One region of the Streptomyces sp. NBC_00659 genome, then DNA from elsewhere that is predicted to be linked to it. Evidence: riboswitches for the same ligand, from Rfam matches in the RefSeq annotation. Region 1 holds a riboswitch; each other region holds the start of a gene.

The links. Region 1 has a riboswitch for S-adenosylmethionine ahead of OG410_RS42505 (putative leader peptide). Riboswitches for the same ligand answer to the same signal wherever they lie in the genome.
Region 2: another riboswitch for S-adenosylmethionine. It lies ahead of OG410_RS12735 (aminotransferase class V-fold PLP-dependent enzyme); the one in region 1 lies ahead of OG410_RS42505 (putative leader peptide).
Region 3: another riboswitch for S-adenosylmethionine. It lies ahead of thrC (threonine synthase); the one in region 1 lies ahead of OG410_RS42505 (putative leader peptide).

The regions. Positions count from the first base shown of each region.
Region 1 covers NZ_CP109031.1:766,738-774,405, reverse strand. The annotation lists gene OG410_RS03170 (PP2C family protein-serine/threonine phosphatase) at 1-1,001, shown strand, start outside; gene OG410_RS03165 (expansin EXLX1 family cellulose-binding protein) at 1,063-2,019, opposite strand; gene OG410_RS03160 (acyltransferase family protein) at 2,134-3,408, opposite strand; gene OG410_RS03155 (hypothetical protein) at 3,845-4,102, shown strand; gene OG410_RS03150 (glutathione S-transferase C-terminal domain-containing protein) at 4,199-4,990, opposite strand; gene OG410_RS42505 (putative leader peptide) at 5,102-5,167, opposite strand; SAM riboswitch class IV at 5,204-5,348, opposite strand; gene OG410_RS03145 (hypothetical protein) at 5,506-5,640, shown strand; gene OG410_RS03140 (amino acid ABC transporter permease) at 5,836-6,840, shown strand; gene OG410_RS03135 (amino acid ABC transporter ATP-binding protein) at 6,837-7,668, shown strand, end outside.
Region 2 covers NZ_CP109031.1:2,916,837-2,924,504, reverse strand. The annotation lists gene qcrB (cytochrome bc1 complex cytochrome b subunit) at 1-44, shown strand, start outside; gene trpD (anthranilate phosphoribosyltransferase) at 215-1,279, shown strand; SAM riboswitch class IV at 1,365-1,481, shown strand; gene OG410_RS12735 (aminotransferase class V-fold PLP-dependent enzyme) at 1,675-3,036, shown strand; gene OG410_RS12730 (Lrp/AsnC family transcriptional regulator) at 3,076-3,357, opposite strand; gene OG410_RS12725 (rhomboid family intramembrane serine protease) at 3,400-4,155, opposite strand; gene OG410_RS12720 (hypothetical protein) at 4,308-4,547, shown strand; gene OG410_RS12715 (NYN domain-containing protein) at 4,583-5,932, shown strand; gene OG410_RS12710 (C40 family peptidase) at 6,476-7,510, shown strand.
Region 3 covers NZ_CP109031.1:4,529,541-4,537,208, forward strand. The annotation lists gene OG410_RS19550 (cold-shock protein) at 143-346, opposite strand; gene OG410_RS19555 (MoaD/ThiS family protein) at 788-1,063, opposite strand; gene thrC (threonine synthase) at 1,060-2,358, opposite strand; SAM riboswitch class I at 2,374-2,530, opposite strand; gene OG410_RS19565 (glucosyl-3-phosphoglycerate synthase) at 2,736-3,680, shown strand; gene OG410_RS19570 (alpha,alpha-trehalose-phosphate synthase (UDP-forming)) at 3,759-5,210, shown strand; gene otsB (trehalose-phosphatase) at 5,368-6,222, opposite strand; gene OG410_RS19580 (DUF3263 domain-containing protein) at 6,374-6,601, opposite strand; gene OG410_RS19585 (ROK family protein) at 6,756-7,668, shown strand, end outside.

The sequences.
Region 1 (7,668 bases):
CGTTCGGAGTTCTGTGCGTCGGTCTGCTGGCCGCGGCGCTGAGCGCGGTGCTCGGCATCCGGGACGGCGTTCCGGGTGCCGAGCTCATGGCCGTCCTGTCCGCCCTGGCGGCCGTCACGCTGGCGAGCGCCCTGGCCAGCGCGCTGCGCTGGCGCCGGGAGCGGGTCCTCGCGGCCGTCCGCTCCGTCGCGGAGGCCGCCCAGCACGCTCTGCTCGCGCCCATACCGTCGAGTGTCGGACCGTTCCAGGTGGCCGTCCGCTACAGCGCCGCCGCGGCCGAGGCCCGGATCGGTGGGGATCTCTACGCGCTGGTGCCCACGCCGTACGGGGTGCGCATGATCATCGGCGATGTCCGGGGCAAGGGGCTGCCGGCCGTGGGCATGGCCGCGCTCGTGCTCGGTGTCTTCCGTGAGGCGGCCTACGACGAGCCCGATCTCCTCACCGTCGTCGCCCGGATCGAGCGGAGTCTGGCGCGCAACCTGGACTACGACGACTTCGTGACCGCTGTGGTCGCCGGGTACCCGGAACCGGGCCGGCTGGAGGTCGTCAACTGCGGACACGCGCCTCCGCTGCATGTCCGCGCGTCCGGGAGCGTCGCGTCGGTCGACCCCGTCAATCCCGCACCGCCGCTCGGGCTGCGGGCCCTGACGGGGGAGACCCCGAGCCTCCAGGTGCTGCCGCTCGCCGACGGCGATCAGCTGCTGCTGTACACCGACGGCGTCACCGAGGCCCGCGATCACGGCCGGGAGTTCTACGCGCTCGCGGAAGGGCTGGCACGGAACGTGTCCGACGAGCCGGCCTCCACGCTCGCCGCGCTCGACGCCGAGCTCCAGGCCCATGTGGGCGGCCGGCTGCACGACGACGCGGCCCTGCTGCTGCTCCGCATGCCGGCCTCCGTCGAGCCGGCGTCGGCGGTGGCCGCGGGCGGTGGCTCCGTCACCGTTCCCTCCCCGCCCCGGCCGCCTGCCGCGGGTGTGCGCTGCGGCAGGGGCGCGGAGTAGGCAGTCCCGGCGAGGACGTCTTCACCTCGGATGTGCCCCTGCGTGCGACGGGGCGCACTCCTCAGTGCCGGGCGAACTGGAGCCGGGTCGTCTGCGCGGAGCCGGGGCGCACCGCGATGCCGTCGACGGTCAGGCGTTCACCGTAGATGTCGGTGATCCTGATCGTGACCCCGCACCCGCCGCCGTCCTCGGCGAGGAAGTAGTTGTAGTCGGTGCGAGGCAGCCGCCGCCATCCGCCGTCGGCTCGCAGTTCCAGCCGGGCCACCGGATTCCGGTGGCCGATCACCTGGACCGCGCACCAATAGCGGCTGGACCCGGTCTTGTAGCGGAGCGCGACCGTGCCGGAATCGCCGGGGCTCAGCAGCTTCCACGTGATAGGGATCCGGCCGGCCGCGGGGTTCGCGAGCCGGGCGAACGCCTGTGCGCTGAGGTCGAGCTGCCCGGGGGCGCAGCCCGTCGGGCATTCGTTGGTGATCCGGACCGTGACGGTCGCGCCGCCGGCCGCGCGCACCAGTACGTAGGCCCCGCACGCCTTGGACGTCTCGTAGTCCGTGTGGTTCATCGCCGCCGTCATGAGATCGCCGCTCGGACCGTAGGAGCAGGCGCCGTCGCCGGTTCCGGCGTCGTACGTGGTCGCCACTCCCCGGTATCCGACCCCCGGGCGGATCCGTCCCGCCAACGAGGCCGTCGTCGCCGTGGTCCGGGAGGCGTCCGGGGCCGAGGGCCGCGCCGACGCCGTGGAGGGGCGGGCCGTCTCGGTCGGGGAGACTGCCGAGCCGGGCGGCCGGGTCACGGTGGGGGACGCCGATCCGGCCGAGGACTCCCGGCCGGGAGCCGCGGTCCCCAGGGAACCGGCGGCGGTCGAGGCCGCCGGGTGTCCCGTGTCGGCCCGGTGGCCGGGCCGGAACGCCACGGTCAGACAGACCAGGGCACCGGCCGCGACCAGAGCGACCGGAGTGAGCGCCCACAGCGTCCGCCGACGTGCACGCCGTCGCGCGGCCTGCCTCGTTTCCTTCATGCGCATTCCGTTCGGAGGATCGAGCCGGTGATGTGTCGATCAGTGGCCGCCGGAAGCGAAAAGGTTGCCGCCCGTTCCCCGGAGATCTCTCCTGCGGGCCGCGCGTGGACGGGGTCACGTCGACCGCATGCGGCGGATCCGTTTCCGGCCCAGGGCCTGACCCGGCACCTCGACGAGGTGATGGGTCAGCGCTGCCAACGGCAGCAGCACGGCGAGGAACGCCGCTTCGAGTACGGGACTGTCGCGGCGGTGCCGGCCGAGCACACTGTCGCTCACCGCCAGCAGGGCCGGATGCACCAGGTACACCGAGTAGCTGACCGTCCCCAGCCAGGTCAGCGCGCGCGGAAATCTCCGGCGGCGCAGCGCGAGGGCCACGCCGAAGGTGAGTACGGCCAGCAGGAACGCGGTGATCCAGCCGCGCCGTGCGAAGTGGGCCGCCGCGCCGTGCTCGTACGCACAGCCCACGGCGCAGATCAGCACGACGGCGGCGGCGCGGGCCGCGCACGGCCAGGTGATCTCCCCGCTTTCCGCCCGCCGGACGGCGGTACCGAGGAATATCACGGCCAGGATCACCAGGCCTTCCCAGAGGGGAACGGTGCCGTTGAAGGGGACCAGGACCAGCGCGAGGACGCCTCCCGCCACGGCCCCCGGCACACGCAGCGCGGACATCGTGGAACTCCCGCAGAGGACGGCGAACGCCAGCGCCGTCGTGGTGAGCGCGACGAGCGGGCCGGTACCGATCGCGGAGGAGAGCGCCGACGCCTGCGGCACGAACGCCGCCGTCGCGCTCACGGCGGCCAGCGCTCCCAGAGCCACCGCGACCGTCGCCGAGCGCCGGTGCAGCCGGACCGTGAACAGGGCGACGACCAGCAGGTAGAACGCCAGCTCGTACGACAGCGTCCACAGGACGAGGACGACACTCGGTGTCCCCAGCAGTTCCTGGAGCAGGGTGACGTGCGCGACGGCCACCGTGACGGGATTCCGCCCGTCGAAGCGAGCGCCCAGATGCGCGACGCCCAGCAGATCCAGCGCGAGGACCGAGCCCACCACGGCGGCCCACAGCGGGTAGACGCGAAAGGCCCGCCCGATCCAGAAGGTCCTCACACAGCCGCGGCGCTCGAGCGAGGCGGGGACGACGTAGCCGCTCACCAGGAAGAACACCATGACGCCGTACCGGCCGATGTTCAGCTGGGGCAGCAGCTGCTCACGGAACCCCGCCATGAAGGCGTACGACGAATGGTCGATCGCCACGAGGAGCGCGGCGAGCCCGCGCAGGGCGTCCAGCCAGCCCAGCCGCGGGGGACCGGTGGAGCCGCCGGGCGCGAGTGGACCTGACGCCGGGGACGGCCGGTGTGACAGCGGCCGGGGAACGGGAGGTGCGGGTTCCATGATGGTGCCTGCCTGGACCGGGTCCTGTGGGGTGACGGGTGCGCCGGGCCGGCCGGGAAGCGGGCACGGGGGAGGGGCGGCCCGGTCCGCGGCTTGCCGGCGCTCGGCTCGCGAGGCCCTGGAATCCACATCGAAGTGCGGACACGCCGCGGCGCGGTACGGGACACGCCCTGAGGAGACGACTTTCGCCGGGATTGCCTACGCGCCGGTCGGCCGCGTGTTCCGGCGAGGCGTAGGCCGATCGGGTTGCGGAGCCCGTCGTGGATCCGTCGCCAGGGTCTGCCCTAGGCGTTGCCCGGCGTCGTCGGCTTCACGTGGACGCAGGGCTTGGTCCGGCTTCTGGCGGCCTGGGAGGAGAGCCGCGGCGGAGAGCGGTGGCATCGGGCATGCGTCGTATCCGGGGATGCGACAGAGTGATGCCATGGGCCGCCTATGGATGACCTGGTCGCTCGAGGGTGTCGGATCGGCCGGCCAGAACGTCGCGGACGTCGAGGCGGCCTGCCGGGCCCTGATCGGCTCCGTGGAGCGGTCCCGGCGTGCCTTCGAGGTACCGGAGCCGTGGGAGGAACTCCGCGAGTCGGCGCTGCTCCTCCAGGAGCAGATTATGGGACCGGGGCGCGAGGTCCTGGAACAGGGCCGGCACTGGGCCTCCACCCTGAAGGGCGTGAGCATTCTGCTGGTTCCGCGCGAGTGATCCGCGCGGCCGCCGGGCCGGTGTTTCCGGCCCGGCGTTCGCCGTCCGCGCGAGGCACCGTCCGCCTGCCCGGCAGGCCCGGTACCGGCGGGAGCGTCAGACGTCCGCCGACAGGGGCACCGCGTCACACCCGTGCCGGAAGGCGGGGTGATCGCCGAGTCGGCGCACGTAGTCCAGGAGCCGGGGACGCGAGCGGAGGGCGTCGCAGGGGCCCAGCCCGGTGAGAGCCGTCCATACGTCCACGTCCGCCGCCGTGAGGGAGTCGCCCAACACGTAGGAACTCGCGGCGAGTTGACAGTCCAGCAGATCCAGAGCGGCCGCGAGCTCCGAGGCCGGGGCGGACGGGGTGACATCGCGGTCGAGCAGATCGCGGAGGGCTTCGATGTCGGCGGCGAGGGACGGAGGGCAGAGCGCGGAGGGGCTCGTCGTGGTGTGACCGGAGAACAGTCCGGCCAGATCGCGGAGGATGGCGGGCGGGTGGTTGCTGACGATGCGTCCGCTCCACCGGTCGCACAGGGCGGGAGCGGTGAGCGGTCCGTCGAAGTGATACTCGGTGGCCTCGTAGGCGCGGCGCAGTGAGGCGAAGGCGTCGGGTGTCCGCGCGGGGTCCGCCAGAAGCGTGGTGGCGACCGAGTCCCGCAGGCCGAGCAGTTCGAGGGTGATGGCGATACGCAGCGAGAACGGACAACTCCGCGACAGATACAGCTCGTAGCGGTGTGGAGCCGGGTAGAAGCCGCCGGCGAGACCGACACCGATGCGGCTGTCGACGCGGTGGGGGAGGACGGACGGTGTCGCCGCCGGCTGGAGGCGAAGGGCCGAGGGGAACGAAATCTGCTCACAGGGGCGTGCGTCGGCAGTGCTGGACGTGCGCGAAGCTGTCTCGGGCATGACTCTCCCTGGGGGAAGAAGGAAGCCACCGCCGCTTTGTGGGCACCGGCGGCCGAATGCGGATTGACTGCGCTGGTCGCACCGGTCCGGATCGCACGGACCGGCAGCGGATCAGTAAGCGCTGGAGACACGCAACAGATCGATGTGCAGGCGCCTCGTCAAGCCGTTCCTTGGCATTCCCACCGGTCCCGACTCCGGGGCTCGCGAGACGCGAGACCACGCTTGCCCCGCCGCACCGGCGGGACCCGGTCGTCACCCGGGGCACCCCGTCGCGGTGGAAGGGTTGCCTGTCAGCGGGCCGGGGCCGATGACCGACGGAGCGGGCTGACCCGCACCGTGGGCGCTGACAATCGTGACCGTCCATGCCAGTCTCGGTGCGCCCTGTTGTGCCGTCAAGGAGGCCGCACGCGCGGTCTCACCTGGTGGTCACCCGCATTGACATTGTTTTCGGGGCGGGCCTAACCTGCGGCCCACCACAGGATGCCTTTTCGGCCGGAGTAGAAATGGTGACGGCGATGCACACAGCTGACGGGACGGCCGCATGGCGGCGCCTCGGCAGCGATGTGCTGTGCGCCGACCGCTCCGTGGACCTGCTGCGCGTCAACAGCGCCCTCTGTACGGGCATGTGTCGCTCCCTCAGCCGGGGCTGACCGCCTCTTCGGGTCTTTGACGACCAGGGGCTGACGGCTCTTCGAGTCTTCGACGACCACCGCTGTCGCGGTGTGTCCTTTCCCGTCCAGCCCCCGTTCCACGTGTGCCCGCGCCTCGCCGCGTACTGAGCCGTCCCGCTCGGCTTGGCGCTGCCGCTCCGTGGTCCGGGGTGTCCGAATCCGCTGGAGCTCTCCATGAGTCAACCTCCCGGCAGCGCTGTGTCCTTGGGAACAGCGACGCCCGCCGAGGCGATCCCCCGTACCGACTTCCCCGCCGCGCCCAAGCCTCTGGCGGCCCAGCGGGTCCTTCCGCTCCGGCGTCCCGGCCGCTGGATCATCACGGCCGTCGTGCTCGTGCTGGCCGCCCAGATCGCCCACGGCCTGGTGACCAACCCCTTCTACCAGTGGGATCGGTTCCAGTACTGGTTCTTCCGCCCCACCATTCTCGACGGCCTGCTCATCACCCTCGAAGTGGCCCTCTACAGCGCCGTGCTGGGCCTTCTCGGCGGTATCGTGCTGGCTCTGGCCAGGCTCTCCCGGAGCCCGGTGCTGCGCGCGGTGAGCTGGGTCTACACCTGGCTGTTCCGGTCGGTGCCGCTGATCGTGGTCCTGCTGTTCCTCTACAACTTCAGCGCGCTGTACCAGACGTTGAGCGTGGGCGTTCCGTTCGGGCCGGCCTTCTTCACCTTCGACGAGTCCCGCCTGGCCACCGACATGGCCGTCGCCGTCGTAGGACTGAGCCTGAACGAAGCGGCGTACGCCTCCGAAGTGGTACGCGGCGGCGTTCTCTCCGTCGACCAGGGCCAGCACGAGGCGGCCTCCGCCCTGGGACTGCCGAAGCGGTACCAGTTCGCGAAGATCGTCTTCCCGCAGGCACTGCGCTCCATCACCCCCAACTACGTGAACCAGCTGATCGGCCTGATCAAGGGCACCTCGCTGGTCTTCTACGTGTCCCTGCTGGACCTGTTCGGCTCGGTGCAGAGCATGGGCAGCACCTACCCCGGCGACATCGTGCCGCTGCTCCTCGTGGCCACCGCCTGGTATCTGATCCTCACCAGCGTCGTGTCCGTCATCCAGTTCTACGTCGAGCGGTACTACTCGCGGGGCGCGCTGCGCACCCTGCCGCCGACCCCGTTGCAGAAGGCGCGGAACGCTCTGCGTGACGTGCGGGCCCGGTTCCGGAGGGAGACGGCGATATGAGCGGCGAGACCCATCTGACGACAGTGAGGACTCGGACGGCCCAGGCCGCCGACGCGACGGAAGCGGCGTCGACCTCCTCCGCCCCGGCGGCGGACGCCGCGGCGACCGCCGAGAGCGCCGGAGCGCTCCAGGTCGAGCCGGCCGCGGTCGAGGTGCACGATGTGCACAAGTGGTACGGAGCCCAACGGGTGCTGGACGGTGTGGAGTTGACCGTTCGGCCCGGCGAGGTGACGGTCGTCCTCGGCCCGTCCGGCTCCGGAAAGTCCACCCTCCTGCGGGTGATCAACCACCTGGAGAAGCCCGAGATCGGCCATGTGAGCCTGAACGGTGAGCTCATCGGCGTACGCAGGCACGGCGACCGTCTCAAGGAGCTGAGCGAGCGGGCCATCCTGGCCCAGCGCAGCCGGATCGGGTTCGTGTTCCAGAACTTCAACCTCTTCCCGCACCTGACCGTGCTGGACAACGTGGCCGCCGCTCCCGTGGCGACCGGGCGGCTGTCCAGGGCCGGGGCGCGGGAACTGGCCCGCGATCTGCTCGCCCGGGTGGGCCTGGCCGACAAGGCGGCCGCCTACCCCCGGCAGTTGTCGGGCGGTCAGCAGCAGCGCGTGGCCATCGCCCGCGCGCTCGCCCTGCGTCCCGGAGTCATCCTCTTCGACGAACCGACGTCGGCGCTCGACCCCGAACTGGTCGGCGAGGTCCTCGCCGTCATCAAGGATCTGGCCCACAGCGGCACCACGCTGGTCATCGTCACCCACGAGATCGGCTTCGCCCGCGAGATCGCCGACCGGGTGGTCTTCATGGACGGCGGCCGCATCGTCGAACAGGGCC
Region 2 (7,668 bases), 2.2 Mb from region 1:
TCGAGGAGTACAAGGAGATCACGAGCGGCCACGGCCACCACTGATCCCCGGCTGTTCGCCACGGCTGGAGCCCCGTCCATGACATGGACGGGGCTCTTTGCCGTCCCCCGGGCTGGATAGGGTGGACTCACCCGGTGCTGCGGGGCGATCCACCCCGCGTCACCCACGACCCGTGTCACCCGCGACCGCGTGACCCACGAACCCAGGAGCGACCATGAGCGCTGTGAACCCCGCTGGAGGCGACACCGCGGCGGGCCGTTCCTGGCCCGCGGTACTGAACGGCCTGCTCGAAGGCCGCGACCAGAGCGCGGACGACACGGCCTGGGCGATGGACCGCATCATGCGCGGCGAGGCGACCGACGCGCAGATCGCCGGGTTCGTGGTGGCCCTGCGGGCCAAGGGCGAGACCGTCCAGGAGATCACCGGACTCGTCCGGGCGATGTACGAGCACGCCAATGTCATCGAGGTGCCCGGACACACCGTCGACATCGTCGGAACGGGCGGCGACGGCGCGAAGACCGTCAACATCTCCACGATGTCCTCGATCGTGGTGGCCGGCACCGGCGCCAAGGTCGTCAAGCACGGCAACCGGGCCGCGTCCTCCGCGTCCGGGGCGTCGGACGTCCTGGAGAAGCTCGGCGTCAATCTCCAACTGCCGGTGAGCCGGGTCGCCCAGGTGGCCGAGGAGGCCGGGATCACCTTCTGCTTCGCGGTCAAGTTCCACCCGGCGCTGCGTCATGTGGCGGCGGCCCGCGGTCAGTTGGGCATCCGGACCACCTTCAACGTGCTCGGTCCGTTGACCAACCCGGCGCGCGTGAAGGCCCAGGCGGTCGGCGTCGCCGATCCCCGGATGGCGCCGATCGTGGCGGGCGTGTTCGCCGAGCGCGGCAACTCCTCGCTCGTCTTCCGCGGCGACGACGGCCTCGACGAGCTGACCACCACCGCGGGCTCCCACGTCTGGGTGGTCCGCGACGGCAAGGTCACCGAGGAGCGCTTCGACCCCCGCGACGTCGGGCTCGACATCGTCCCGGTGGAGGCCCTGCGCGGCGCCGACGCCTCGTACAACGCCGAGGTCGCCCGGCGCGTCCTGGACGGCGAGCAGGGGCCCGTACGGGACGCGGTCCTGCTGAACTCGGCGGCCGCCCTGGTGGCCCTGTCGCCGACCGGCGCGCCGCTCGCGGACCAGCTCCGCGCCGGAATGGCGAAAGCGGCCGAGTCGATCGACTCCGGCTCCGCGAAGCGCACCCTGGAGCGCTGGGTGGCCGCCAGCAACGCCTGATCCACCGGTGACACGGAGCGAGGCGCAGTCCAGAATCCGGACTGCGCCTTGCGCGTGGAAGATCCTCTGGCAAGATGCTGTATCAGGTCATGAGTGACAGTCATCAGGCCCCGGCCGACTGTCCGGCAACCCTCCGTCCGTGGCGGGGTGCCCCGGGTGAAGACCAGGTCGTAGGCAGCGAGGCCTACGGCAAGCGCGGACCCCTCCCGCCCGTCGGGCGGATGCAACCAGGGGTCCTGGTCGTTCGAGGGAGCCTTCTGTGAGCAAGCGAATGCGATAGGGCGTAGAGCCCCGCCTCCGCACACCCTTTTCACCTTTTCCCGCGCCGAGCCCAGCCCTGCCTCCGGGCGGCCGGCTCGCGCGGTGATCCCGCCTGCCTCTCACAGGAGCTCGCCATGTCTGTCTCCACCGTTGCCGCCGACCAGTCCGTTTGTGCCCCTCTGGCCGTTCTGGGCCGGGATGTGACCGTCCCGCTCGTCACCGGCGGCGAGGTGACCTACGCGGCCCTCGACTACGCCGCCAGCGCGCCCGCCCTCCAGCGGGTGTGGGACGACGTGGCCGCGTACGCGCCCTACTACGGCAGCGTCCACCGGGGCGCCGGCTACCTCTCGCAGCTCTCCACCGACCTCTTCGAGAACGCCCGCAGGACCGTCGAGGAGTTCCTCGACTGCCGCGCCGGTGACCAGGTGGTCTTCACCCGCTCCACCACCGACTCGCTCAACCTGCTCGCCGCCGCGCTCCCGGCCGACTGCCAGGTCTTCGTCTTCGAGACCGAGCACCACGCCTCGCTGCTGCCCTGGCGCGACGCCCGGGTGACGTACCTGAATGCCCCGCGCACCCCGGGCGAGGCCGTCGACACCCTGGAGCACGCCCTCGCCGCCCGTGACCCCTACGGACCGGCCCTGGTCTGCGTCACCGGCGCCTCGAACGTCACCGGGGAGCTGTGGCCGGTGCGGGAGCTGGCCGCCGCCGCGCACGCCCACGGCGCCCGCATCGTCCTCGACGCCGCGCAGCTCGCCCCGCACCACCCGGTGTCGGTCCAGGACCTCGACGTCGACTGGGTCGCGTTCTCCGGGCACAAGCTGTACGCGCCGTTCGGCTCCGGTGTCCTCGCGGGCCGCTCCGACTGGCTGCGCGAGGCCGACCCGTACCTCGCGGGCGGCGGCGCCAGCCGCAAGGTCACCCGGCGCGCGGACGGCGGCGTGGACGTGGAGTGGCACGACAGCGCCGCCCGGCACGAGGCCGGCTCGCCGAACGTCATCGGGGCCTACGCGATCGCCTCGGCCTGCAAGGCGCTCACCGAGGAGGGCTTCGACAGCCTTCTCGCCCGTGAGCGGCACCTGATCCGCACCGTCCGCGCGGGCCTCGCCGAGGTCCCCGAGGTCCGGGTCCTCTCCCTCTTCGGTGACGACGCCCCGCGGGTCGGCGTCATCTCCTTCGTCGTCGAGGGCTGGAACAGCTCGCACTTCGCGGCCGCGCTCTCCGCCGAGTACGGCATCGGCGTCCGCGACGGCCTCTTCTGCGCCCACCCGCTCGTCCGCACGCTGCTCGGCAGTGCCCCGGAGACCCAGGGGGAGTGCGGAGCCCCCGAGGCGGCGCCCGGGGAGAAGTCCCTCAACGCCATCCGCGTCAGCTTCGGCGCCGGTACCCCCGACGAGCACGTCGAGCGCTTCGTCCGCGCGGTGCGCGAGCTCGTCAGGGACGGCGCGCGCTGGCAGTACCGCACCGAGGACGGCCGCTGCGTCCCCGCGGTCTGACGCCCGCGGCGGCTTCGCCCGGAGGCGGTGCCGCGTCGGTCAGGAGTCGAGACCGATCGCGAACGCCGCCTCCAGGTCGTGCTGGGAGTACGTACGGAACGCCACGTGCGTGTCCGTCGCCTCGACGCCCGGGATCTTGCTGATCTTGCCGGGGATGACGTCGGCCAGGTCGTCGTGGGCCTGGACCCGGACCATGGCGATCAGGTCGTAGGTACCCGTGACGGAGAAGACCTCGCTGACGCTCTCCAGGGACGCGATCGACTCGGCGATCTCGGGGATCCGGTCCACGCTGGTCTTGATGAGGACGATCGCGGTGATCACGGCTGGTTCTCTCCCTAGGGGGCCGCTGCTGGGGATCTCACCCTACTCGCGGTCCACCTGGCCCGGCCGCTCCACCGGGGGCCCCGGCAGCACCCCCCGAACGGGCGCGAGCGGCCTTCGGGGCCGGAACCGCGCCCACGCGTAGACGAAACCCAGGGAGAAGCCCACGAGGTGGGCCAGATAGGCGACTCCGGGGCCCGGGGAGCTGCGGCCGGCCGCCAGCCACTGGAGCGTGAACCAGAACGGCAGCACCACCCAGGCGGGGAACCGCAGCGGCAGGAAGAACAGGAACGGGAAGAGACTGGTCACCCGGGCCCTGGGGAACAGGTACAGGAACGCGCCGAGCACCGCGGAGATCGCCCCGGAAGCGCCGACCAGGGACTGCTGCGAGGTCGCGTTGGCGGCGGCGTAGCCGAGCAGGGCCAGATAGCCGCAGCCCAGGTAGAAGAGGGCGAACTCCAGATGGCCCATGCGCTCCTCGGTCATGAGCCCGAAGACGTAGAAGAAGAGCATGTTGCCCAGGAGATGGAGCCAGCTTCCGTGGATGAACAGGGCGGTCGCGGGGGTGAGCGCCTCGCCGGGTGCCCCGCCGAACAGGGCCGTCGGCACCACGCCCCAGCGGCGGAAATAGGCCCGCTGCGCGACCAGCAGCTCGTCCCCGGTGCCGTACGCGGGATCCAGACCCGAGGCGGGACCGATCACGAAGATCAGACAGCACAGGACGATCAGCGCGTACGTCACCGGCGCCGGCCGGCCCCGCAGCGCCCTGCCGACCGTCGCAATCCAATTGCCGATCATGGTGCAGAGCATGACGTAACCGCACCGATGCACACGGACCGCCTCGCCGCCGCGGACGGCCGAGCGTCGAGTACCCGCCAGGCCGTAGGGTTACGAGCCATAGCACCGGGAAACCGGCGCCGGACGGACACGAGAAGGAAAGCGGCTGCCCTATGACAGTTCCCCTGCCCGACGCCAAGACCCGGTGGCGCTGTGCCCTCTGCGGCAACCTCACGCGTTTCGACGTGACCCGTTCGTCGAAGGTCGTCGAGTATGTGCACCTGGACCTGGCCGGTGAGCCCAAGGTCGAGGAGCGCGAGGTGGTCAGTGAGACCATCGAGTCGGTGCGGTGCCGTTGGTGCAACGCGGTGGATCAGGTCGAACTCGTGGACAGGCCGGGCGCCGGCTCCTGAGGGAGCGGGCCCCGCACGGATATTGGGGTGAACGGATGGTGGAGACCACGGGTGGGGAGCCGGACGACGGCACCGCCGAGGTGCTCGACCGTCCGCTGCCGGACGGCGTGCGCCGACGCGTCGTACAGATCGTCTCGGACGGCTTCGGCGGGCTGACGGTGTCCGAACTGCCCACACAGTTGCGGCAGTACGCCCGGTTCGCCCCGAATCGCCGTGCCAAGTTCGCCGGCAACGCGATGGCCTCGGCGCTGGAGACGGACCCGCTGTTCAGACAGCGCATCGCCGAGAAGCTCAGAGAGGCCCAGCCGGAGCTTGCCGGCGCCCTCGACTCGGGCGCGCCGCCCCCGGCCGCGGATCCGCTGGACGTGGCGGCCGCGGCCTATGTCGTGCGTCCCGTCGGCTGGGTGAAGCTGGTGACCGCCGCGGGCGAGGAGGCCCTGCGCGCGGACGCCGAGCGCGCCGGCGAGGAGAGCCGCGCCGAACTGGACCGGCTGCGCGCGGAACTCGCGGAGGCCCGCGGGCAGACGCGTGCCGAGACCGAACGGCTGCGCGCGGAACTGGAAGCGGCCCGCAAGGAAGCGGAATCGCTTCACCGCAAGCTGCGCGGGGCCCTCAGTGACGTCAAGCGCGGTGAGGCGGCCCTGCGCAAGCTCCAGGCCGAGACGGACGGGGCGAAGGCGGAGAGCCAGACCCAGGTGTCCGCGGCCGAGAGCGAGACGCGGCGGCTCAAGGCGCGTCTCTCGGAGGCCGAGGCGGCCCTGGAGGCCACCCGCAAGGCGGCCCGGGAGGGGCGCAGCGTCGAGGACATGCGGGTGCGGCTGCTGCTCGACACCGTGCTGGAGGCGGCCCAGGGGCTGCGCCGGGAACTGGCGTTGCCTCCCGTCTCGGTGCGGCCCGCGGAGACGGTCGAGGCGGTCGAGCCGGGACGGATGACCCCGAAGGACATCGCCGCCCGCGCTCTGTCCGAGAACGACCCGGCGATCCTGGACCAGTTGCTCGCGCTGCCCCAGGCGCATCTGGTCGTCGACGGCTACAACGTCACCAAGACCGGCTATCCCCAGATGCCGCTGGAGAAGCAGCGGCTGCGGCTGCTCGGACAGCTCTCGCAACTGGCCGCGCAGACCGGCGCCGAGGTCACCTGTGTCTTCGACGGGGCCGAACTGGCCGCGCCGGTGCTGCTCGCGCCTCCGCGCGGGGTGCGGGTGCTGTTCTCCAAGCCCGGCGTCACGGCCGACGAGCTGATCCGTCAGCTCGTTCGGGCCGAGCCGCCCGGCCGGCCGGTCATCGTGGTCTCGACCGACCGCGAGGTGGCGGACGGGATCGCCAAGGCGGGCGCCCGGCCGGTGGCGTCCGTGGTGCTCCTCAAGCGCTTCTCGCGCGGCTGAGCGACTCCCGCGGGCACGTCCCCGTCGCACGCCCTCTCCTCGCGATCCCCTCACGTCACGATCCCCTTGCGATCCCCTCGGGTTCCTTTCGCGATCCCCTCGCCCACCCGTTTCGCGCTTTTCCTCCGGCATAGATCCTTCCGTGCGTTTCCTCCTGTTCGTCATGTTCCGCGGGCTCTTCCGCGCATGCTCCGGAGCCTCATCTCGCTCTCCGGGGCCCGGGTTTCACGCGCGCGGCGATCGGTGCCCTAAGTCGCGTGAGTCGCGTACGCACCATGCGTAACGTCTGGGCCTGATGCCCCAATTCGCCGGATGTTCACGCGACGTAGTGTCAAGCGGACATCACTGCTGGTGAGTTGATGGCAAAGAATGCGCTCCGTGACAAAGAATTTTCAGGTTTGGATTTGAACTGATCACAAGTAGGTCACTAGGGTCATGGCCTGAACCTCCAACTAGGGTGATCACTCATGAGGAGTGACGGTGGAGGGGTACCGCCCGTCGGCGTTTTCGGCAGGCGGCTGGAGGAAGAAGGAGCTCGCCTTCGTGGCGTCCCACCGTCGACCCAAGCAGCCGAGCCGCGCCCGTGTGACCGTGCTCACCACCGCCGCCGCTGCCGCTGTTGTCCTCAGCGCGAATGCCGCCAACGCGGCGCCGTCCGAGAAGCCCAACAAGGACGAGGTCAAGACCAAGGTCGACAAGCTCTACGAAGAGGCCGAGCAGGCCACTGAGAAGCTCGACGGCGCCAAGGAGAAGCAGCAGAAGCTGCAGAAGCAGATCGGCGCTCTCCAGGACAACGTCGCCCGCGGCCAGGAAGAGCTCAACGAACTGCGCGAGGGCCTCGGTTCGATGGCCAGCGCGCAGTACCGCACCGGTGGCATCGACCCCTCCGTAGCGCTCTTCCTCTCCTCCGACCCGGACGACTTCCTGGACAAGGCCTCGGCCATGGACCAGCTGAGCGCCCAGCAGGTCGAGTCGCTCAAGAAGGTCCAGGAGAAGCAGCGTTCGCTCGCCCAGCAGCGTGCCGAGGCCTCCGCGAAGCTCAAGGACCTCGCCGACACCCGGGCCGAGCTCGCCAAGAAGAAGAAGGAAGTCCAGAACAAGCTGGGCTCCGCGCAGAAGCTCCTGAACACGCTGACGGCGCAGGAGAAGGCGGCGCTGGCCTCCGAGGAGCAGGAGCGGGCCACCCGCGCCAGCGAGCGCGTCGACCTCGGCGACACCCCGGCCGCCTCGGGCCGTGCCGCCGCCGCGTTCGCCGCTGCCAAGACCAGGATCGGCTCGCCGTACGTCTACGGTGCCTCCGGCCCCAGCTCGTTCGACTGCTCGGGCCTCACCTCCTGGGCCTACGCCCAGGCCGACGTGGGCATACCCCGCACCTCGCAGGCCCAGGCCAACGCGGGCACCCGCATCTACTCGCAGAGTGATCTACAGGTCGGCGACCTGGTCATCTTCTACGGCGACCAGCACCACGTCGGTCTCTACGCGGGCAACGGCCAGGTGCTGCACGCCCCGCGCACCGGCACGGTCGTCCGCTACGAGTCGATCGGCAACATGCCCTTCCAGTTCGGCGTCCGGATCTGATCCGCACGGGCGGACGGGGATGTGAAGCCCGTCGCCCGGAGCGCCCTCCTGTCGCGCCGCCCAAACGGGCGAATTGCGACAACTCGCGCTGACCCCACGCCCCGTCGGTGACCTGCGTCTCCGGCGGGGCGTCACTGTGTGTGCCCGCGGAGGGCTTT
Region 3 (7,668 bases), 3.8 Mb from region 1:
GCGGGCGCGCGGGCGCGCGCAGGAGCAGGCGGAGGGCCGGCGGAGGACGGCCGGAGGCGGCCGGGGACGTACGAGGGGCCCGCATCCCGGTGGGATGCGGGCCCCTCGTATGTGAGTTGCGTCGGTGGTCGTTCGCGCCCGATCAGACGGCGAGTTTGACCATGTCCGCCTGCGGACCCTTCTGGCCCTGCGAGATTTCGAACTCCACTCGCTGACCCTCTTCAAGGGTGCGGTAGCCGTCCATCTGAATCGCGCTGTAGTGCACGAAGACGTCCGCACCACCGTCGACCGCGATGAAGCCGTACCCCTTCTCCGCGTTGAACCACTTGACGGTGCCCTGAGCCATGCCTAACTCCCCTATTACTGGCCCTTGCACAGATCCACACTTCGCGGATCCGGGTCAGACCTCACCCCCCAACGGTTGGGGGTGTGCGCCGGAACGCGTCGACCGCGGCTGAATGTATCTGTCCAACTGCCCTCTGCAACAGGTCAATCGGACGAGAATTCTGGGCATGGCCGATCAATGATATGCGGAGAATGTGCAAGGATTCGGGGCAAGTCGGGCCCCGCAAATGCCATAAAATGCCCAAAAAGGCGAGCCATTTTGGCTACTTCTTATCGGCCCGCGAACGCTCACTCATATGCGTCCGGCATGAAACCAACATCCAAATTGGAGCGGCTTCCCCAACTCTAGCGCGTTCAACCCAACAGAATTGCCCCCTCCGTTTGTCTCACGGAGGGGGCAATTCTGTGAACGCGCCGTGTTGGGCATTACCGAGGGTAACGATCAGCCTCCGGCGACGGCCGGAATGATCGAAACGCCGACACCGTCCGGAGTCGCCGTCTCCAGGCCCTGCTCGAAGCGCACGTCGTCGTCGTTGACGTACACGTTGACGAAGCGGCGCAGCTTGCCCTGGTCGTCCAGGACGCGCGCGGCGATGCCCGTGTGGTTCTTCTCCAGGTCGCTGATGACCTCGGCGAGGGTCGTGCCCTCGGCCGTCACCTCGGCGGCGCCACCGGTGTAGGTGCGCAGGATGGTGGGGATGCGGACGTTGACGCTCATGATGCGAGGCCAGCCTCTCGGAAGGAGTCGAGGTTCGGGCGGATGGTCGCGGTCAGCCCGGTGTCCGAGGCCACCGCGTCCAGAGTCTTGAGGCCGTCGCCGGTGTTCAGCACGACCGTGGTGAGGGTCGGGTCGAGGAGACCGTTCTCGATCAGCTTGCGGGTGACGCCGACGGTCACACCGCCCGCCGTCTCGGCGAAGATGCCCTCGGTGCGCGCGAGCAGCTTGATCGCGTCGACGATCTGCTCGTCGTTCACGTCCTCCACCGCACCGCCGGTGCGCCGCGCGATGTCGAGCACGTACGGCCCGTCCGCCGGGTTGCCGATGGCGAGCGACTTGGCGATGGTGTCCGGCTTCTGCGGCCGTACGACGTCGTGGCCGGCCTTGTAGGCGACGGACACCGGGGAGCAGCCCTCGGCCTGGGCTCCGAAGATCTTGTAGGGCCTGTCCTCGACGAGCCCGAGCTTGATCAGCTCCTGGAGGCCCTTGTCGATCTTCGTGAGCTGGGATCCGGAGGCGATCGGCACGACGAGCTGGTCGGGGAGCTTCCAGCCGAGCTGCTCGCAGATCTCGTACGCCAGGGTCTTGGAGCCCTCGGCGTAGTAGGGCCGCAGGTTGACGTTGACGAAGCCCCAGCCCTCGCCGGCCGGGTCGCCGATCAGCTCGGAGCAGAAGCGGTTCACGTCGTCGTAGTTGCCCTCGATGCCGACGAGCTCGCCGCCGTAGACCGCGGCCATGACGACCTTGCCCTGCTCCAGGTCGTGCGGGATGAACACGCAGGAACGGAAGCCGGCGCGGGCGGCCGCGGCGCCGACGGCACCGGCGAGGTTGCCGGTGGAGGAGCAGGAGAGGGTGGTGAAGCCGAAGGCGCGGGCCGCTTCGATGGCCTGGGCGACGACGCGGTCCTTGAAGGAGTGCGTCGGGTTGCCGGAGTCGTCCTTGACGAAGAGCTTTCCGGCGTCGACACCGAGCTCACGGGCCAGGTTGTCGGCCTGCACGAGCTTGGTCCAGCCGGGGTTGATGTTGGGCTTGTCCGCCACGTCCGCGGGGACGGGCAGCAGCGGCGCGTAGCGCCAGATGTTCGCGGGTCCCGCTTCGATGCGCTTGCGGAGTTCTTCGGTCTCGTAGGCCGAGAAGTCGTAGGCGATCTCCAGCGGGCCGAAACACTCCTCGCAGGCGAAGACCGGGCCGAGCGGGACGCGGTGCCCGCATTCGCGGCAGGAGAGCGCCGCGGCCGGGCCGAGGTCCACCGCTTCGGCGGAGTTCGTGGTACTTGCAACTGTCTGCGCAGCCATGGAGGCGAGGCCCTTTCCTCATCTTCCTCACGACGCACTTCGCCGTGAGACGGATTTGGCACCTTCCCGAGCCGGGAGCCTCGCGACGCGATCGACATCGATCGGTACGAGACCGGCTGGAGGGTTGCCGGGGCTTCATCGGGCCGTATCCCTCTGCCCCTCTGGATGAGCGGTATTTGATTGTTGAACCGTTGAACGCGATACGTACCGACGATCCAGGACATGCGATGGTCATCCGCGTTGTTCAAGACTGTAACCGAAGGCCAGGACAGTTGAGATAGTCGTCCGAACCGCGAGACGACGGCAATCGATCTGCCGCTGGCCGCAGCGGGCACGCCGATGAGAGCGTGTGATCAGACAGTGAGGAGCCGCAGACCGTGCTGAAAGACGTCGAAAGCTGGCTGAGCACACGCTCCTGGTCCGTGACCGACCGCCCGCTCCACAAGATCATGGCCGCGAAACGCATCACGGGATCGACGGTCAGTGTCGTGCTGCCCGCGCTCAACGAGGAGGAGACGGTAGGCGAGATCGTCGCGATCATCCGCCACGACCTGATGCAGCAGGTGCCCCTCGTCGACGAGATCGTCGTCGTCGACTCCGGCTCGACCGACCGCACCTCCGCGGTCGCCGCCGCCGCGGGCGCGAGAGTCGTGCACCGCGACGACATCCTCCCGCGGATCCCGGCCGTGCCCGGCAAGGGCGAGGTGCTGTGGCGGTCGCTCCTCGTCACGAGCGGGGACATCGTCTGTTTCATCGACGCGGACCTCAAGGAGTTCTCGTCCGACTTCGTCTCCGGGATCGTGGGCCCGCTGCTCACCGATCCCGGCGTCGACCTGGTCAAGGCCATGTACGACCGGCCGCTGGGCGGCGCCTCGGGACAGGGCGGCCGGGTCACGGAGCTGATGGCCCGCCCCCTGCTGAACATGCACTGGCCGCAGCTCGCGGGCTTCGTCCAGCCGCTCGGCGGCGAGTACGCGGCCCGCCGCTCGCTGCTCGAACAGCTCCCCTTCCCCGTCGGCTACGGCATCGAACTGGGCATGCTGGTCGACGCCCTGCACCTGGTGGGCCTGGACGCCCTCGCCCAGGTCGACGTCGGGGTGCGCAAGCACCGCCACCAGGACGGCCAGGCACTCGGCCGCATGGCCGCCGCGATCTACCGCACCGCCCAGCTCCGGCTGGCCCGCGGTCACCTGATCCGCCCCGCCCTCACCCAGTTCGAACGTGGCCGGGACGGTTTCCAGCCGCGCACGTACTCGGTGGACACCGAGGAAAGGCCGCCGATGAGCGAAATCTCCGAGTACCAGCGGCGCAGGGCCGCGTAGACCGGCCCTGACGGCCGCGATCACATACGGCCGAAGGGGCGCGTTTGAGCGTTTCGACACGGGGCTAGGTTTCGAGGCATGGCTTCAACGCATGGTGCCCACAGGATTCTGGTCGCCTCCAACCGCGGCCCGGTCACCTACGAGGTACGGGAGGACGACTCGCTGCACGCCAAGCGCGGCGGCGGCGGCCTCGTCTCGGGACTCTCGGCGATCGGGCCGGACGCGGGCGCCCTGTGGGTGTGCTCGGCCCTCGGCGACGGCGACCGGGAGGCGGTCCGGCGCGGGGTCGGCGAGGACGGCGTACGGATGCTGGCCATCGACGCCGGGGTCCACGCCGACGCGTACAACGGCATCGCCAACTCCGTGCTGTGGTTCGTCCACCACCTGCTCTACCAGACCCCGCTGGAGCCGGTCTTCGACGCGGAGTTCCGGCGCCGGTGGGAGTCGTACCGGACCTACAACCGGGCCTTCGCCGAGGCACTGGCCGAGGAGGCGGCCGAGGGCGCGGCCGTGCTGGTCCAGGACTACCACCTGTGCCTGGTGCCCGGGATGCTCCGCGAACTGCGCCCCGACCTGCGCATCGGCCACTTCTCCCACACCCCGTGGGCGCCCGAGGACTACTTCCGGATGCTCCCCGACGACATCCGCGCGGAACTGCTGGACGGCATGCTCGGCGCGGACCGCGTGGCGTTCCTGACCCGGCGGTGGGCGACGGCCTTCACGCGCTGCGTGGAGACGGCCGCCCCGGACCGCTACCGGGTCGCCACGTCCCCGGAGGACCGGCCGGAGATCGAGCACCTCGACGGCACCCCGCCCGGTCGGACCCTCGTCGGTGTGCACGGCCTCGGCGCCGACGCCGAGTTCCTGCGCGAGCGCTCGCACCGGGCGGACGTCGGCGAACGGATGGCCGCGCTGCGCGAGGAGATCGGCGCCGGCCGCAGGACGATCGTGCGCGTCGACCGGACCGAGCTGTCCAAGAACATCGTGCGGGGGCTGCTGGCGTACCGGCAGCTTCTCGACGACCACCCCGAGTGGCGCGAGCGGGTCGTCCACGTGGCGTTCGCCTACCCCTCGCGGCAGGACCTCGCGGTGTACCGGGACTACACGGCCGAGGTGCAGCGCGTCGCCGACGAGATCAACTCCCAGTACGGAACGCCCGGTTGGACCCCGGTGGTGCTGCACGTGAAGGACGACTTCGCGCGCTCGCTCGCCGCCTACCGGCTGGCCGACGTCGCCCTCGTCAACCCCATCAGGGACGGCATGAACCTCGTCGCCAAGGAGATCCCGGTCGTCTCCGACGAGGGCTGCGCGCTGGTCCTGTCACGGGAGGCCGGGGCGTACGAGGAACTGGGCGAGGACGCGATCTCCGTGAACCCGTACGACGTGACCGGTACGGCGCGGGCGCTGCACGAGGCCCTCGTCATGCAGCCGGGCGAACGAGCAGAACGCACCAAGCGCCTGGCCGCCGCAGCCACCGCCCTCCCCCCGGCCCAGTGGTTCCTGGACCAACTCCGCGAACTGGAGGCCTGAGCAGCGGGAGTTTCAGCCCCGGCCGGGGAACGTTTCAGCCCCTCCGGCGTTTGAGGAGCGGGGTCTGGGGCGGAGCCCCAGGTACGGGACGGGTAGGGGCGGAGGGGGCGAAACCAGCCTTCCGCCGCCCCGGCCCGCTCGGGCGACGACCGGCCGGTCAGGCGAGTTCGGCCGCGAGGGACGCGAGCAGGCGGACGACTCCGGCGGGCCCGTCGACCACCAGGTCCGCACGGTCGGCGAGTTCGGCGACCTCGGAGCTGCCGCTGCACACCAGAAGGCCGGGGATCCCGTCGGAGCGGAGCTTGTCGACGGCGGCGAAGGCGGGCAGGTCCCCCAGGTCGTCACCCGCGTACAGAACAGCCTCCGCACCGATCTCCCGGACGTACCCCATGAGAGCGACCCCCTTGTCCATCCCGGGCGGACGCAGCTCCAGGACCATGCGCCCCGGCTCGACGATCAGCCCGTGCCGGGCGGCCAGTTCACCCAGCGGCTCCCGGAGCGCCTCGAACGCGGCCTGAGGATCGTCGGCACGCCGCGTGTGCACCGCGACGGCACGGCCCTTCTCCTCGATCCAGGTGCCCTGCCAGGCGCCGATACCGTCGAGGAACCCCGGCAGCTCGGCGCGGACGGCGGCCACGCCGGGATGCGGGGCGGGGGCGGTGACGGTGCCGCTCACCGCGTCCCAGCGCTCGGCGCCGTAGTGGCCGAGGACGACCAGGTGCTCCAGTCCGGCCACGCCCGCGAAGCCGCCGTGGCGCACGGCCACACCGGCGGGGCGGCCGGTGACCACGGCGACGGAGGCGACCTTGGGGGCGAGTGCGGCAAGTGCGGGGACCGCGTCGGGGTGCGCGCGGGCCCGGTCGGGGTCGGGGACGATGGGGGCGAGGGTTCCGTCGAAGTCGAGTGCGACGACGGTGTGGGTGGGGCGCGTGAGGATCGCTTCCAGAGCGTCGCGTCCGGCGGGGGTCACCGGGGCCGGCAAGGAGTCCTTGGATTCGGGGTGGCTGCCCATGGGGCGACCCTATCCGGGCGGGGGCGACCGTACCGTTCCTATGGATGAGCGGATGTGAGTACTACTGCCCGGACTCGTACTCGATCAGGCCGGACGCCGGCCCTCGATCAGGCCGGACGCCCGGCCCTCAGCCAGGCCGGACGCCCCGATCTCACCGCTCGTCCCGGCGGGCCTCCCGAACCCGGCGCAGTCTGTTCACCGTGACGGGGTCGTGCGCGAGGGCGCGCGGGTCGTTCAGCAGCGCGTTCAGGAGCTGGTAGTAGCGGACCGGGGCCAGGCCCAGTTGCTCGCGTATGGCGCGCTCCTTGGCGCCGGGACCGGGGAAGCCGCGGCGTTCCAGGGCGAGAATGCTCCGTTCGCGCGCGGGCAGCTCTTCCATGGACAGCACGGTAGTCCCCGGCACCGACAAGCGCCGGGGCCGGGGCCGCCGTGCCACCGCGCCCGGGGTGCCGGTCCCGGAACGCGGAATACGACGCCCCCTATCGCGTGAGTGGACTAGACCTTTCAAGGGGTAAAGGGCGACACTGTCCCCCGTGAGACACGTCATCGCCCTCGATGTGGGCGGCACCGGGATGAAGGCCGCCCTCGTCGGGGTGGACACCGAGCCCTCCCCGGACCGCCCCGACGCGCCGCGACCGGGGGCCCCCGGGCACCCCGCGCTGCTGCACCAGGCCCGCCGGGCGACCGGCCGCGAACGCGGGCCCGACGCCGTCGTCGAGGAGATCCTCGACTTCGCCGCCGAACTGCGCGCCCACGGCGAGGAGCACTTCGGCGAGAGCGCCCTGGCCGCGGGCGTCGCCGTCCCCGGCATCGTCGACGCCGCCGAGGGCATCGCGGTCTACGCCGCCAACCTCGGCTGGCGCGACGTCCCGCTGCGCCGGCTGCTCGGCGAGCGACTCGGCGGCGTACCCGTCGCGCTCGGGCACGACGTGCGCACCGGCGGGCTCGCGGAGGGCCGGATCGGCGCCGGGCGGGGAGCGGACCGCTTCCTGTTCGTCCCGCTGGGCACCGGCATCGCGGGCGCCATCGGCATCAACGGCGCCGTCGAGGAGGGCGCGCACGGCTTCGCGGGCGAGATCGGCCACATCGTCGTACGGCCCGGCGGAGCCCCGTGCCCATGCGGGCAGCGCGGCTGTCTGGAACGGTTCGCCTCCGCGGCGGCCGTCAGCCAGGCCTGGGCCGAGGCGTCCGGCGACCCCGAGGCGGACGCGGCGGACTGCGCCAAGGCCGTCGAATCGGGCGACCCGAGGGCGCGGGCCGTCTGGCAGGAGGCCGTCGACGCGCTCGCCGACGGCCTGGTAACCGCGCTCACCCTCCTGGACCCGCGCACGCTGATCATCGGTGGCGGGCTCGCCGAGGCGGGGGAAACCTTGTTCACACCACTGCGGGCCGCGGTCGAGCGACGCGTCACGTTCCAGAAGCTGCCGTCCATCGTCCCCGCAGCCC